DNA from 3 places in the Pseudomonas sp. SCB32 genome. Region 3 is predicted to be linked to each of the others. Evidence: predicted binding sites of a transcription regulator. Region 3 holds the regulator's gene; each other region holds the start of a gene.
What was found. Region 3 encodes sigma-54, which starts transcription at its own class of promoters, with help from an activator protein. Its sites were predicted from a motif close to ANTGGCATNNANNTTGCTNT; they were not measured.
Positions count from the first base shown of each region.

Region 1: a site for sigma-54 is predicted at 1,533-1,552, ahead of glnA (glutamate--ammonia ligase). Genes of this name have one in related genera too.
Region 2: a site for sigma-54 is predicted at 1,600-1,619, ahead of flgB (flagellar basal body rod protein FlgB). Genes of this name have one in related genera too.

Region 1 is NZ_CP045118.1:5,740,497-5,744,365, forward strand. Features, by position in the region: gene thiI (tRNA uracil 4-sulfurtransferase ThiI) at 1-1,318, opposite strand, end outside; gene glnA (glutamate--ammonia ligase) at 1,650-3,059, shown strand; gene GA645_RS26200 (tetratricopeptide repeat protein) at 3,258-3,869, opposite strand, start outside.
Region 2 is NZ_CP045118.1:1,891,326-1,895,194, reverse strand. Features, by position in the region: gene flgD (flagellar hook assembly protein FlgD) at 1-687, opposite strand, end outside; gene flgC (flagellar basal body rod protein FlgC) at 704-1,147, opposite strand; gene flgB (flagellar basal body rod protein FlgB) at 1,153-1,560, opposite strand; gene cheR (protein-glutamate O-methyltransferase CheR) at 2,579-3,400, opposite strand; gene GA645_RS08965 (chemotaxis protein CheV) at 3,529-3,869, opposite strand, start outside.
Region 3 is NZ_CP045118.1:1,182,702-1,186,570, reverse strand. Features, by position in the region: gene lptC (LPS export ABC transporter periplasmic protein LptC) at 1-247, shown strand, start outside; gene lptA (lipopolysaccharide transport periplasmic protein LptA) at 234-770, shown strand; gene lptB (LPS export ABC transporter ATP-binding protein) at 770-1,495, shown strand; gene GA645_RS05500 (RNA polymerase factor sigma-54) at 1,737-3,239, shown strand; gene hpf (ribosome hibernation-promoting factor, HPF/YfiA family) at 3,318-3,626, shown strand; gene ptsN (PTS IIA-like nitrogen regulatory protein PtsN) at 3,636-3,869, shown strand, end outside.

The sequences.
Region 1 (3,869 bases), 1.8 Mb from region 3:
TCGCGTAGAACGGCATGGGCAGGACTTCGATACCTTCCAGCGCCAGCGGTTCATCTTCCTGGGCATCCGGGTGACGGATGTCGACCACGATCTGGCCGGGCAGCACTTCGTCGACCATTTCCACCGGCAGGTCCTTGCCCAGCTCGTCGATCACCCGATCGACGGTCATCTGGGTGGAACGCTCCAGGGCGCGGTCGAGCACGGCCATGTCGAACTTGGTTTCTTCGTGGTCGACGCGATACGGCTTGGCCTGGGTGGTCGGGTTCACCGAGATCACGCCGCAGTATTCTGGCATGTGCTTGGCGAACTCGGCGGTGCCGATCTGGGTCGCGGTGTCGATGATGTCCTGCTTGTGGCTGACGATCAGCGGGCGCAGGACCAGGGTGTCGGTCACCCGGTCGATCACCGAGAGGTTCGGCAGGGTCTGGCTGGAGACCTGGGAAATCGCCTCGCCGGTCACCAGCGCGTTCAGCTCCAGGCGCTCGGCCACACGGCTGGCGGCGCGCAGCATCATGCGCTTCAAGGTCACGCCCATGTAGCTGTCGTCGACCTTGGTGAGAATCTCGCCGACCACTTCCTCGAAGGGCACGCTGACGAACAGCACGCGCTGGGAACGACCGTACTTCTCCCACAGGTAGTGCGCCACTTCCATCACGCCCAGCTCATGGGCACGGCCACCGAGGTTGAAGAACACGAAGTGGCTGATCATGCCGCGGCGCATCATCTGGTAGGCCGCCACGGTGGAGTCGAAGCCACCGGACATCAGCACCAGCACCTGCTCCAGCGCGCCCAGCGGATAACCGCCAAGGCCTTCATGCTGGGCGTGGATGACGTACAGGCGGTCGTAGCGGATTTCCACCCGCACCTGCACTTCCGGGTTCTTCAGCGACACGCCCGCTGCGCCGCAGTGCTGGCGCAGGCCGCCGCCGACGTAGCGCTCCACGTCGATGGAAGTGAACGGGTGCTTGCCGGCGCGCTTGCAGCGCATGGAAAAGATCTTGCCCGGCAGCTTGTCGGCGAAGTGCAGCTTGCACTTCTCCAGGATGTCGTCGAAGTCGCCCAGCGGGTACTCGTGCACTTCCAGGAAGTGGCCGATGCCCGGGGTGCAGGTCAGGCGCTCGATCATCTCGCGCAGGACCTTGGGGTCGGTGACCTTGGTCTCGACGTCCAGGTTGTCCCACTCGCCTTCCACCCGCAGCTCGGGATCGAGGTCGCGGAGCACCGTGCGAATGTTCTTCGCCAGCTGGCGGATGAAGCGCTTGCGCACCGGCCGGCTCTTGATGGTGATTTCCTGGAAGACCTTGACGATGAGTTTCATGCGGACCGGGCGATTGCCATGGGACTGAAAAAAAGGGGCAAGATTATATCCGAAATTGCTCAAGACTTGAGCAGAATTCGGAGACTTTCTTTTAGGCGCACCAAAATGGACTTATGCACCACGACCGAGCACTAAAACGGTGCACAATTACCCCGCAATTCCTGGTTACGCTCGCCCAGGCCCCGTAAATCAGCGGCTCTGCACGATTGCGGGCACTGGCACGCAACTTGCTCTCTTGTGAGGCAGGTTGCCCTGGCGGACTATCCGGCCGGCATCACCCGATACTGGGGCACGAAAAAGCTCCCAGCTCTAATCCCTCCTGGAGGACAGCATGTCGTACAAGTCGCAACAACTGATCAAAGATCATGACGTGAAGTGGGTAGACCTGCGCTTCACCGACACCAAAGGCAAGCAGCATCACGTCACCATGCCGGCCCGCGACGCGCTGGACGATGACTTCTTCGAAGCTGGCAAGATGTTCGACGGTTCCTCCATCGCCGGTTGGAAAGGCATCGAAGCCTCCGACATGATCCTGCTGCCGGACGACAGCACCGCCGTGCTCGACCCGTTCACCGAAGAGCCGACCCTGATCATCGTTTGCGACATCATCGAGCCGAGCACCATGCAGGGCTACGAGCGCGACCCGCGCAACATCGCCAAGCGCGCCGAGGAATACCTGAAGTCCACCGGTATCGGTGACACCGTATTCGTAGGCCCGGAGCCGGAGTTCTTCATCTTCGACGAAGTGAAGTTCAAGTCCGACACCTCCGGCTCGATGTTCAAGATCTTCTCCGAGCAGGCTTCCTGGAACACCGACGCCGACATCGAGAGCGGCAACAAGGGCCACCGTCCGGGCCTGAAGGGCGGCTACTTCCCGGTTCCGCCGGTCGACCACGACCACGAAATCCGTACCGCCATGTGTAACGCCATGGAAGAGATGGGCCTGGTCATCGAGGTTCACCACCACGAAGTGGCCACCGCCGGCCAGAACGAGATCGGTGTGAAGTTCAACACCCTCGTTGCCAAGGCTGACGAAGTGCAGACCCTGAAGTACTGCATCCACAACGTCGCCGATGCCTACGGCAAGACCGTGACCTTCATGCCGAAGCCGCTGTACGGCGACAACGGCTCGGGCATGCACGTTCACATGTCGATCTCCAAAGACGGCAAGAACACCTTCTCCGGCGAAGGCTATGCCGGCCTGTCCGATACCGCCCTGTACTTCATCGGCGGCATCATCAAGCACGGCAAGGCCCTGAACGGCTTCACCAACCCGGCCACCAACTCCTACAAGCGTCTGGTTCCGGGCTTCGAAGCCCCGGTGATGCTGGCCTACTCGGCCCGCAACCGTTCCGCCTCGATCCGTATCCCGTACGTATCCAGCCCGAAAGCCCGCCGCATCGAAGCGCGCTTCCCGGACCCGGCTGCCAACCCCTACCTGTGCTTCGCAGCACTGCTGATGGCCGGTCTGGACGGCATCCAGAACAAGATTCACCCCGGCGATGCCGCCGACAAGAACCTGTACGACCTGCCGCCGGAAGAGGCGAAGGAAATCCCGCAGGTTTGCGGCAGCCTGAAAGAAGCGCTGGAAGAACTCGACAAGGGCCGCGCGTTCCTGACCAAGGGCGGCGTGTTCACCGACGAGTTCATCGATGCCTACATCGAGATCAAGAGCGAAGAAGAAATCAAGGTGCGCACCTTCGTGCACCCGCTGGAATACGACCTGTACTACAGCGTCTGATCCACGAATACCTATAAATAGCGTCAGCATTAAGGCCTCCTTCGGGAGGCCTTTTTTATTGCCGCGCCGCGCACCGCCTCTGTAGGAGCGAGCTTGCTCGCGAACCGCCCAGCACAGGTGCCGCCGGGGAATCTGTTCGCGAGCAAGCTCGCTCCTACGAAAAGCACCGCTGTGGCAGATTGTCGAGGCTCGCCGGCCTCAGTGCAGCGTGTAGCGAATCCCCAGTTGGCCCTCTCGGATGCTGCGGCCATAGCGCGCCGGCAGGTGCGCACTGAGCGTCTTCTGCTGGACCACACCTTCGTAGCTGCAGATTTCCCGTTGCTCGGCATCCTTGTGGTGCAGCACCCAGGTCACGCAGGTGCCATCGGCGGCGTCGATGGGCAGGTTGAAGTAGGTCGCCCCTTCCGCCGCACCAACGTGGGACGCCGCAGGCACGATGCCGCCGGGGAACGGGCGCGCTTCGAGGAAGCCGAACTGCGAGTCGTGCTGCATCAGGCTTTGGCGGGCGTACGGCCAGACCCAGGAGCGCAGGAAATACTGGTCGGCGAAGTGCTCGCAGGCCACCGGTTGAGCGAGGAAGTTATCCATCAGCGGGCGCATCGACGGCAGCGCGCCGGCACAGACGCCCCAGAGCCCGGCGAGAATCAGTTCAGTGTGAGTTGCGTAGTCACGCATTAAGTGGAAGCGTTCGCCGCCGTCGATCCACTCCTGCACGGCCTCGGCCTCACGCTGGCTGATCACCGAATCGGCGTCACGGAAGATCACCCGGTGCACGTCGGGCAGGTCGTAGGCAAGGAAGCGCCACATGGG
Region 2 (3,869 bases), 710 kb from region 3:
AAGCCCGATGCTGCCCAGCCCGGCCAGGTTCAGCGTCAACTCGCCGCCGTTCTGTCCAAGGGTCACGCTGTCGACGTTGGCCGGCAGGAAGGTGGTCAGGCCGTAGGTCTTGCCTTCGTAGTTGGTCTGCGCCTCGAACTTGTAGCGTCCCGGCGGCACGAGATTGCCGCTGGAGTCCTTGCCGTCCCACATGAAGCTGACGTTGCCGGCAGCCTGCTGGCCCATCTCGACGCGGTTCACCAGGGTGCCCTTGTCGTCGTAGACGTTGACCCAGCTGTTGGCGGTGGAAATCGGCATCGTATAGGTGCCCTTGAAGGTCTCTGAGGTGTCGACCATCGACTTGTCGGTCGGCACGATGACCTTGCGCCCCACCAGCGAGGACGCCTGCAGCGCCTGGGACGACTGGTAGTTGGAGAGCATGCTGTCCATGCTCGTGTTCAGCGACTGGATGCCTTCCACGGTACTGAACTGCGCCAGCTGGGCGATGAACTCGCCGTTCTGCTGTGGCGACATCGGGTCCTGGTTGTTCATCTGCGCGACCAGCAGCTTGAGGAACTCGTCCTTGCCGAGCTTGCTGTTGCCACTCGTGGCACTCGTGCCGCCCGTGCCGGTGCTGCTGGTCTTGTTGATCGCATACTGGTCCAGAACCGAGCTGGAGCCATTGATGCTGCTGTTGTCGATGCTCATCGTGCTTCCTCAGCGCTTACTGACCCAGGGTCAGGACCTTCTGCATCATCTGCTTGGCGGTGTTCATCATTTCCGCGTTGGTCTGGAACGCGCGGCTGGCGGAGATCATGTCGGCCATCTCTTCCACCACGTTGACGTTCGGGTAGTACACGTAGCCATCCTTGTCGGCGGCCGGGTGATTGGGCTCGTAACGCGGGATCAGCGAGCTCTTGTCCTCGATCACACCCAGCACCTGCACGCCGGAACCGGCCTTGTCGGTGTCGCCGAACAGCGAACCCTGGTCGCCGCCCTGGGCCTGCCCGAACATGGTGGCGAACACCGGATGGCGGGCGCGGTAGGTCTGGTCGACGCTGGAGGAAACGGTCTCGGCGTTGGCGATGTTCGAGGCGGTGGTGTTCAGACGGGTGGTCTGGGCACTCATGCCGGTACCGGCAATGTTGAAGACACTGGCGAGCGACATGGCGATTACTCCCCGCGCAGGGCGTTCATCAGCCCTTTGAACTTGTTGTTGAGGAAGGTGAACGAGGCCTGGAACTGCACGGAGTTCTCCGCGTAGTTGGACTGCTCGATCTGCTCATCCACGGTGTTCTGGTCCATCGAGGGATGGAACGGCGTGCGGTACTTGAGGGCATCCTCGCCCATGCCGAAGCCTTCGGCGGCGATGTGGCGCTCGTTGGTACGGGCAGCGTTGAAGGTGCCGTTCTTCATCTTGTCGGACTGGGCGGCCAGCACCGAGGCGAAGTCCAGGTCGCGCGCCTTGTAGTTCGGCGTGTCGGCGTTGGCCAGGTTGTTGGCCAGGACTTCAGCGCGCTGGGAGCGGAAGCTCAGTGCTTGCTGGTGGATGCCGAGGGCTTTGTCGAAGCTGATGCTCATGGTCGCGAACCTGTTTGCCGGTGTGGGCTTGCCAACACTTCAGCAAGGTACGTGCCATATTTATATATCCTTTATAATCAATGACTTGAGCATGAATGGAGAGCGGCAAAGGGCGGCAAACAGCGGCAAGCGGCAACCGGTTTCCTTGCCGCTGAGGGTGAGGCGGCAAGATTGCCGCTAGGCGTTGCCGCCCTCTTCCACCTTGCGGCCATGCCGCTCTCTGTAGGAGCGGACTTTGTCCGCGATGCTTTTGGTTCTGGTTCGGTGTTTCTGCGCCGCTTCGGTGTATTTGGATGTTTCTTGTTTCGCCCCCTCGGGCGAGTCACTTCTTCCAAACGCCGAAGAAGTAACCAAGAAGGCTTGCCCCTACATCCGGGTCCCGCTTCGCGGGACTCCCCTCGCTCCATCGGAGTTTCAGGGGCGCTCCGGTGCGCGCGGAGATTTCTCTGGAAATCCTCGAAAGCAAAAGCAGAGCCTCTTGCTCCGCGCTGCTTCTGCTCTCGTAGGAGCGGAGCTTCTCCGCGAAGGCCCACCACTGCATCCACGCTGCAGGATGAACACCCGTAGGGCGAATAACGCGCAGCGTTATCCGCCTTGATGGGTTTCGCTTCGCTCTACGCCATCCTACGAAGAGCCATCCAGCATGGAGCAGCCAAAGTCTCAGGCGCGCGCAGAGTCCCGTCAGGAGGCCGAGTGGAGGTATTGCGCAGAGGGGCGAGCGGCATGGATGCCGCGAGAGGCGTAGAGGGCCAGGGATGGCCCTTCTACGCCGACCCTCGGAGCGATACCGGAAGGAGGGAACCCCGGCGAAGCCGGGGCCGGATGCCGGGACGAGACCTTTGCCTACTTTGGGGCGTTTGCCAAAGTAGGTCGCCCGAGGGGGCGAAACAAAATCTCCCAACACACGCCGCAGCGGCGCATGAACACCGAACAAGACGGCATATAACGCGTTAGACGCTATACCTCCTACGAAGACGCGAACAGAGAGTGCCCTCCGTCCAGCAACGGCAAAAACCAATCACTTGGCCTTGTAGATGATCCCCGGACTGCACTGAACCATCTGGTAATGATCCGGCAGCGCGTTGAGCGCCTCGGAGGCGCCGAGGAACAGATACCCACCCGGCTTCAGCGTGGCATGGATGCGCAGGAGGATGTCGCGCTTCACCTCGGCGGAGAAGTAGATCAGCACGTTGCGGCAGAACACCATGTCGAACTTGCCGAGGGAGGCGTAGCTATCCAGCAGGTTCAGCGCGCGGAACTCCACGCGGCTCTTGACCGCCGGCTTGACCGTCCAGCGCCCCGGCGTCTTCTGGTCGAAGTAGCGGACCAGGCGATCCTGCGACAGGCCACGGCCGATAGCCAGGCTGTCGTATTCGCCGGCCTTGCAGGCGGTGAGCATGGAGCCGGACAGGTCGGTGGCGACGATCTGCACGCCGGCCTTGAGCTGGCCGAGGTTGGTGCGTTCGAACTCGTCGATGGACATCGACAGCGAGTAAGGCTCCTGCCCCGACGAACAGGCCGCCGACCAGATCCGCAGGCGCTGACCCGGCGATGCCTTGATCATCTCCGGCAGCACGCGGTTCTTCAGCACCTCGAAGGGATAGGTATCGCGAAACCAGAGGGTCTCGTTGGTGGTCATCGCGTCGACCACCTGCTCGCGCAGCTGGCTGCGCATCTGGATCTTCTGTACCAGCTCGCCCAGGGACTTGATGCCCTGCTGCTCCATCAACTTGTTCAAGCGGCTGGAGACCAGGTACTGCTTGTTGGCGCCCAGGAGGATGCCGCAGGTCTTTTCCAGGAAATCCCGGAACAGCTCGAATTCAGTATTGGTGGATGTCACAGATAGACCTCTTTACTCGTGGACGTTTGCCGCCAACACGGCGGCAATCGCCTGACCGGTGTTCAAAAAACCATAGCCGAATCCTTGGCCGCGAGCGGCACCGGCGCCGCTCGATTCATTTCGCGGACTCAGGCCGCCGTGCCATCCACCGCCTTGATCCGGTCCGCCACGCGAGCGGCCAGGTCATCGGGACGGAACTTGGCAAGGAAGTCGTCAGCGCCGACCTTCTTCACCATGGCCTGGTTGAACACCCCGGACAGCGAAGTATGCAGGAGAATGTGCAGATCCTGCATGCGCGGGTCATGACGGATTTCCGCCGTGAGCGTGTAGCCGTCCATTTCCGGCATCTCGATATCCGAGATCACCATCAGCAGATCGCTGCCCGGATGCCCACCGGCTTCCACCATCTGCCGCAGGTAGTCCAGCGCCTGGCGGCCGTCGTTGAGCGCCAGTACCTCGACGCCGACGG
Region 3 (3,869 bases):
CGCGGGCAAGCAAGTCGAGCTGATCGACGACGTGCGTGTAGCGCGCACCGATGCGCAACAGCGCTCACTGCTGCTCAACACGACGCGAATGACGGTGTTCCCGGACAAGGACTATGCGCAGACTGACCAGCCCGTGAAAATCACCGACCCCAACGGTGTGACCACTGCAGTTGGCATGAAAGCGTATCTGAAAGACAGCCGGATGCTCCTGCTGTCCAACGTAAGAGGTCAGCATGAGGCTCGTTAAAACCCTCCCCCTTCTCTTCAGCCTCGCTGCCGCCATCGGTAGCCACGCCGCCTGGGCTCTTCCCACCGACCGGGAACAGCCCATCCGCGTCCAGGCCGACAGCGCCGAACTGGACGATAAGCAGGGTGTGGCCGTCTATCGCGGCGACGTGGTGGTAACCCAGGGCAGCATGAAGCTGACCGGCAATACCGTCACACTCAAGCAGAACAAGAACGGCGATATCGAGGTCGTGACCTCGGTGGGCAAGCCTGCCTATTTCGAGCAGAAGCCATCGCCGGAAAAGGAAGTCACCAAGGCCTACGGTCTGACGATCCAGTACTTCGTCGCGCAGAACCGCGTCGTACTGATCGACCAGGCGAAAGTCATTCAGGAAGGCAATACCTTCGAAGGCGAGAAGATCGTCTACGACACCCAGCGCCAGATCGTCAACGCAGGCCGCGCCACTGGCGCCCAGGTGACCACACCGCGCCCGCGTATCGACATGGTCATCCAGCCCAAGAAAAAGCAGGATCAAGCGCAGTAATGGCTACGCTCACCGCCCAGCACCTCGCCAAGAGCTACAAGAGCCGGCAAGTGGTCCGCGACGTCAGCATGAGCATCGACAGCGGACAGATCGTCGGCCTGCTCGGCCCCAACGGAGCGGGCAAGACCACCTGCTTCTACATGATCGTCGGCCTGGTCCGCGCCGACCAGGGCGTGGTACGCATCGACAACCAGGACGTCACGCACCTGCCCATGCATGGCCGTGCGCGCGCCGGAATCGGCTACCTGCCACAGGAGGCCTCGATCTTCCGCAAGCTGTCGGTGGCCGACAACATCAGCGCCATCCTCGAAACCCGCAGCGACCTGGATCGCAGCGGCCGCCAGGAAGCCCTGGAAAGCCTGCTCGAGGAGTTCCACATCCACCACATCCGCGACAACCTCGGCATGAGCCTGTCCGGTGGTGAGCGACGCCGCGTGGAAATCGCCCGCGCACTGGCCAGCTCCCCGAAGTTCATCCTCCTGGATGAACCCTTCGCTGGCGTCGACCCGATTTCCGTGGGCGACATCAAACAGATCATCCATCACCTCAAGGCCAAGGGTATCGGTGTATTGATCACCGACCACAACGTCCGCGAGACGCTGGATATCTGCGAAACCGCCTACATCGTCAACGATGGCCAGCTGATCGCCGAAGGTAGCGCCGAGACCATCCTCGCCAACGATCTGGTGAAGGAAGTCTATCTGGGTCACGAGTTCCGCCTCTGACCCGGAAGCCGCCCTCCCGGCGGCGCCCCACCTCCTTCCCTGACGGTCCGGACCCTCATTCCGCGCCGCGCGTCCCGCTGCCTCGCACTTGCCCGATAATCAGGTTGTAACGAAAGGTCGACAGCCCCTAGGCAAAGCGTCCAGACTCAGGCATATAATTTGCTTCCTCGCGGCGCCTAGGCGTCCGTAGTCGTGGATATGGCGCTTGCTGCGCCAGCGAACAAGGTGCCTAGTTCCAGCCATGAAACCATCGCTCGTCCTCAAGATGGGCCAGCAGCTGACGATGACCCCGCAGCTGCAACAGGCCATCCGACTGCTCCAGCTCTCCACACTGGACCTTCAACAGGAAATCCAGGAAGCCCTGGAGTCCAACCCGATGCTGGAGCGCCAGGAAGAGGGCGAGGATTACGACAACAGCGATCCCATGGCGGACGGCGCCGAGTCGGGCGCCAACGGCGCCACCAGCAACTCCCAGGACAGTTTCCAGGAAAGCACCACTCCCACTGCCGACAGTCTCGATGAAGACCAGTGGGCCGAGTGCATTCCCAGCGAACTTCCAGTTGATACCGCCTGGGAGGACATCTACCAGACCAGCGCCAGCAGCCTGCCCGCCAGCGACGACGACGAGTGGGACTTCACCGCCCGTACCTCCGCGGGCGAAAGCCTGCAGAGCCACCTGCTCTGGCAGCTCAACCTGGCACCGATGTCCGACACTGACCGCCTGATAGCCTTGAGCATCATCGACGGCATCAACGACGACGGGTACCTCGAAGAATCCCTCGACGACATCCTCGCCTCCATCGACCCCGAATTGGGTGTGGAGATGGACGAAGTGCAGGTTGTCCTGCGCCGCGTACAGCAGATGGAGCCCGCCGGCGTGGGCGCGCGCAACCTGCGCGAATGCCTGTTGCTGCAGCTGCGCCAGATGCCGGCCAACACTTACCTGCTGGCCGACGCCCAGAAACTGGTCGCCGACCACCTCGACCTGCTCGGCAGCCGCGACTACAGCCAGCTGATGCGCCGCATGAAGCTCAAGGAAGACGAGCTGCGCGAAACCATCGAGCTGATCCAGTCACTGCACCCGCGTCCGGGCTCGCAGATCGAGTCTGGTGAAGCCGAGTACGTGGTGCCGGATGTCATCGTTCGGAAACATAACGAGCGCTGGCTGGTGGAGCTCAACCAGGAAGCCGTGCCGCGCCTGCGCGTCAACTCGCAGTATGCGGGCCTGGTGCGCCGCGCCGACTCCAGCGCCGACAACACCTTCATGCGCAACCAACTGCAGGAAGCGCGCTGGTTCATCAAGAGCCTGCAGAGCCGCAACGAGACACTGATGAAGGTGGCGACCCAGATCGTCGAACATCAGCGTGGCTTCCTCGAATACGGCGAGGAGGCGATGAAGCCGTTGGTCCTGCATGACATCGCCGAAGCGGTAGGCATGCACGAGTCGACCATCTCGCGCGTCACCACGCAGAAATTCATGCACACGCCACGTGGCATCTTCGAGCTGAAGTACTTCTTCTCCAGCCACGTCAGCACCTCCGAGGGTGGCGAATGCTCGTCCACCGCGATCCGCGCGATCATCAAGAAACTGGTCGCGGCGGAAAGTCCGAAAAAGCCATTGAGTGACAGCAAGATCGCTGGTTTACTGGAGGCACAGGGCATTCAAGTGGCACGTCGCACCGTCGCCAAGTACCGGGAGTCCTTGGGGATTGCTCCCTCCAGCGAACGCAAGCGACTGGTATGACGTTGATCCACGCCAAAGTGTTCCGGCGGCAGGCCATCTAACCTGCCACTTACACACGGGCAATAAGGAGAAAGCGGTATGCAAGTCAACATCAGTGGACATCAACTGGATGTGACCGACGCCCTGCGCGACTATGTCGGCGAAAAACTCGGCCGACTGGAGCGCCACTTCGACAAGATCACCAATGTTCAGGTCATCATGGAGGTCGAAAAGCTAAAGCAGAAAATCGAAGCCACCCTGCATATCGCAGGTGGCGAAGTGGTGGCCTGTGCCGAACATGAGGACATGTACGCGGCCATCGACCTGCTCACCGACAAGCTCGACCGCCAACTGATCAAGCACAAGGAAAAATACCTCGAACGCCAGCAGGGTGTTGGTGTTCGTTAACCCCTCCCTATGATTCGACTCGAGCAAATCCTGACCCCCGGCCGTTCCCTGGTGAACGTGCCGGGCGGCAGCAAAAAACGCGTCCTTGAACAAATCGCAAACCTGGTAGCTCGCGAGCTGCCAGGTTTCGATGCGCAAGACATCTTTGAAAATCTGGTGGCCCGTGAACGCCTGGGCTCCACTGGATTCGGCAATGGCATCGCCATTCCGCACTGCCGCCTTCCCGGCTGCCAGTCCCCCATC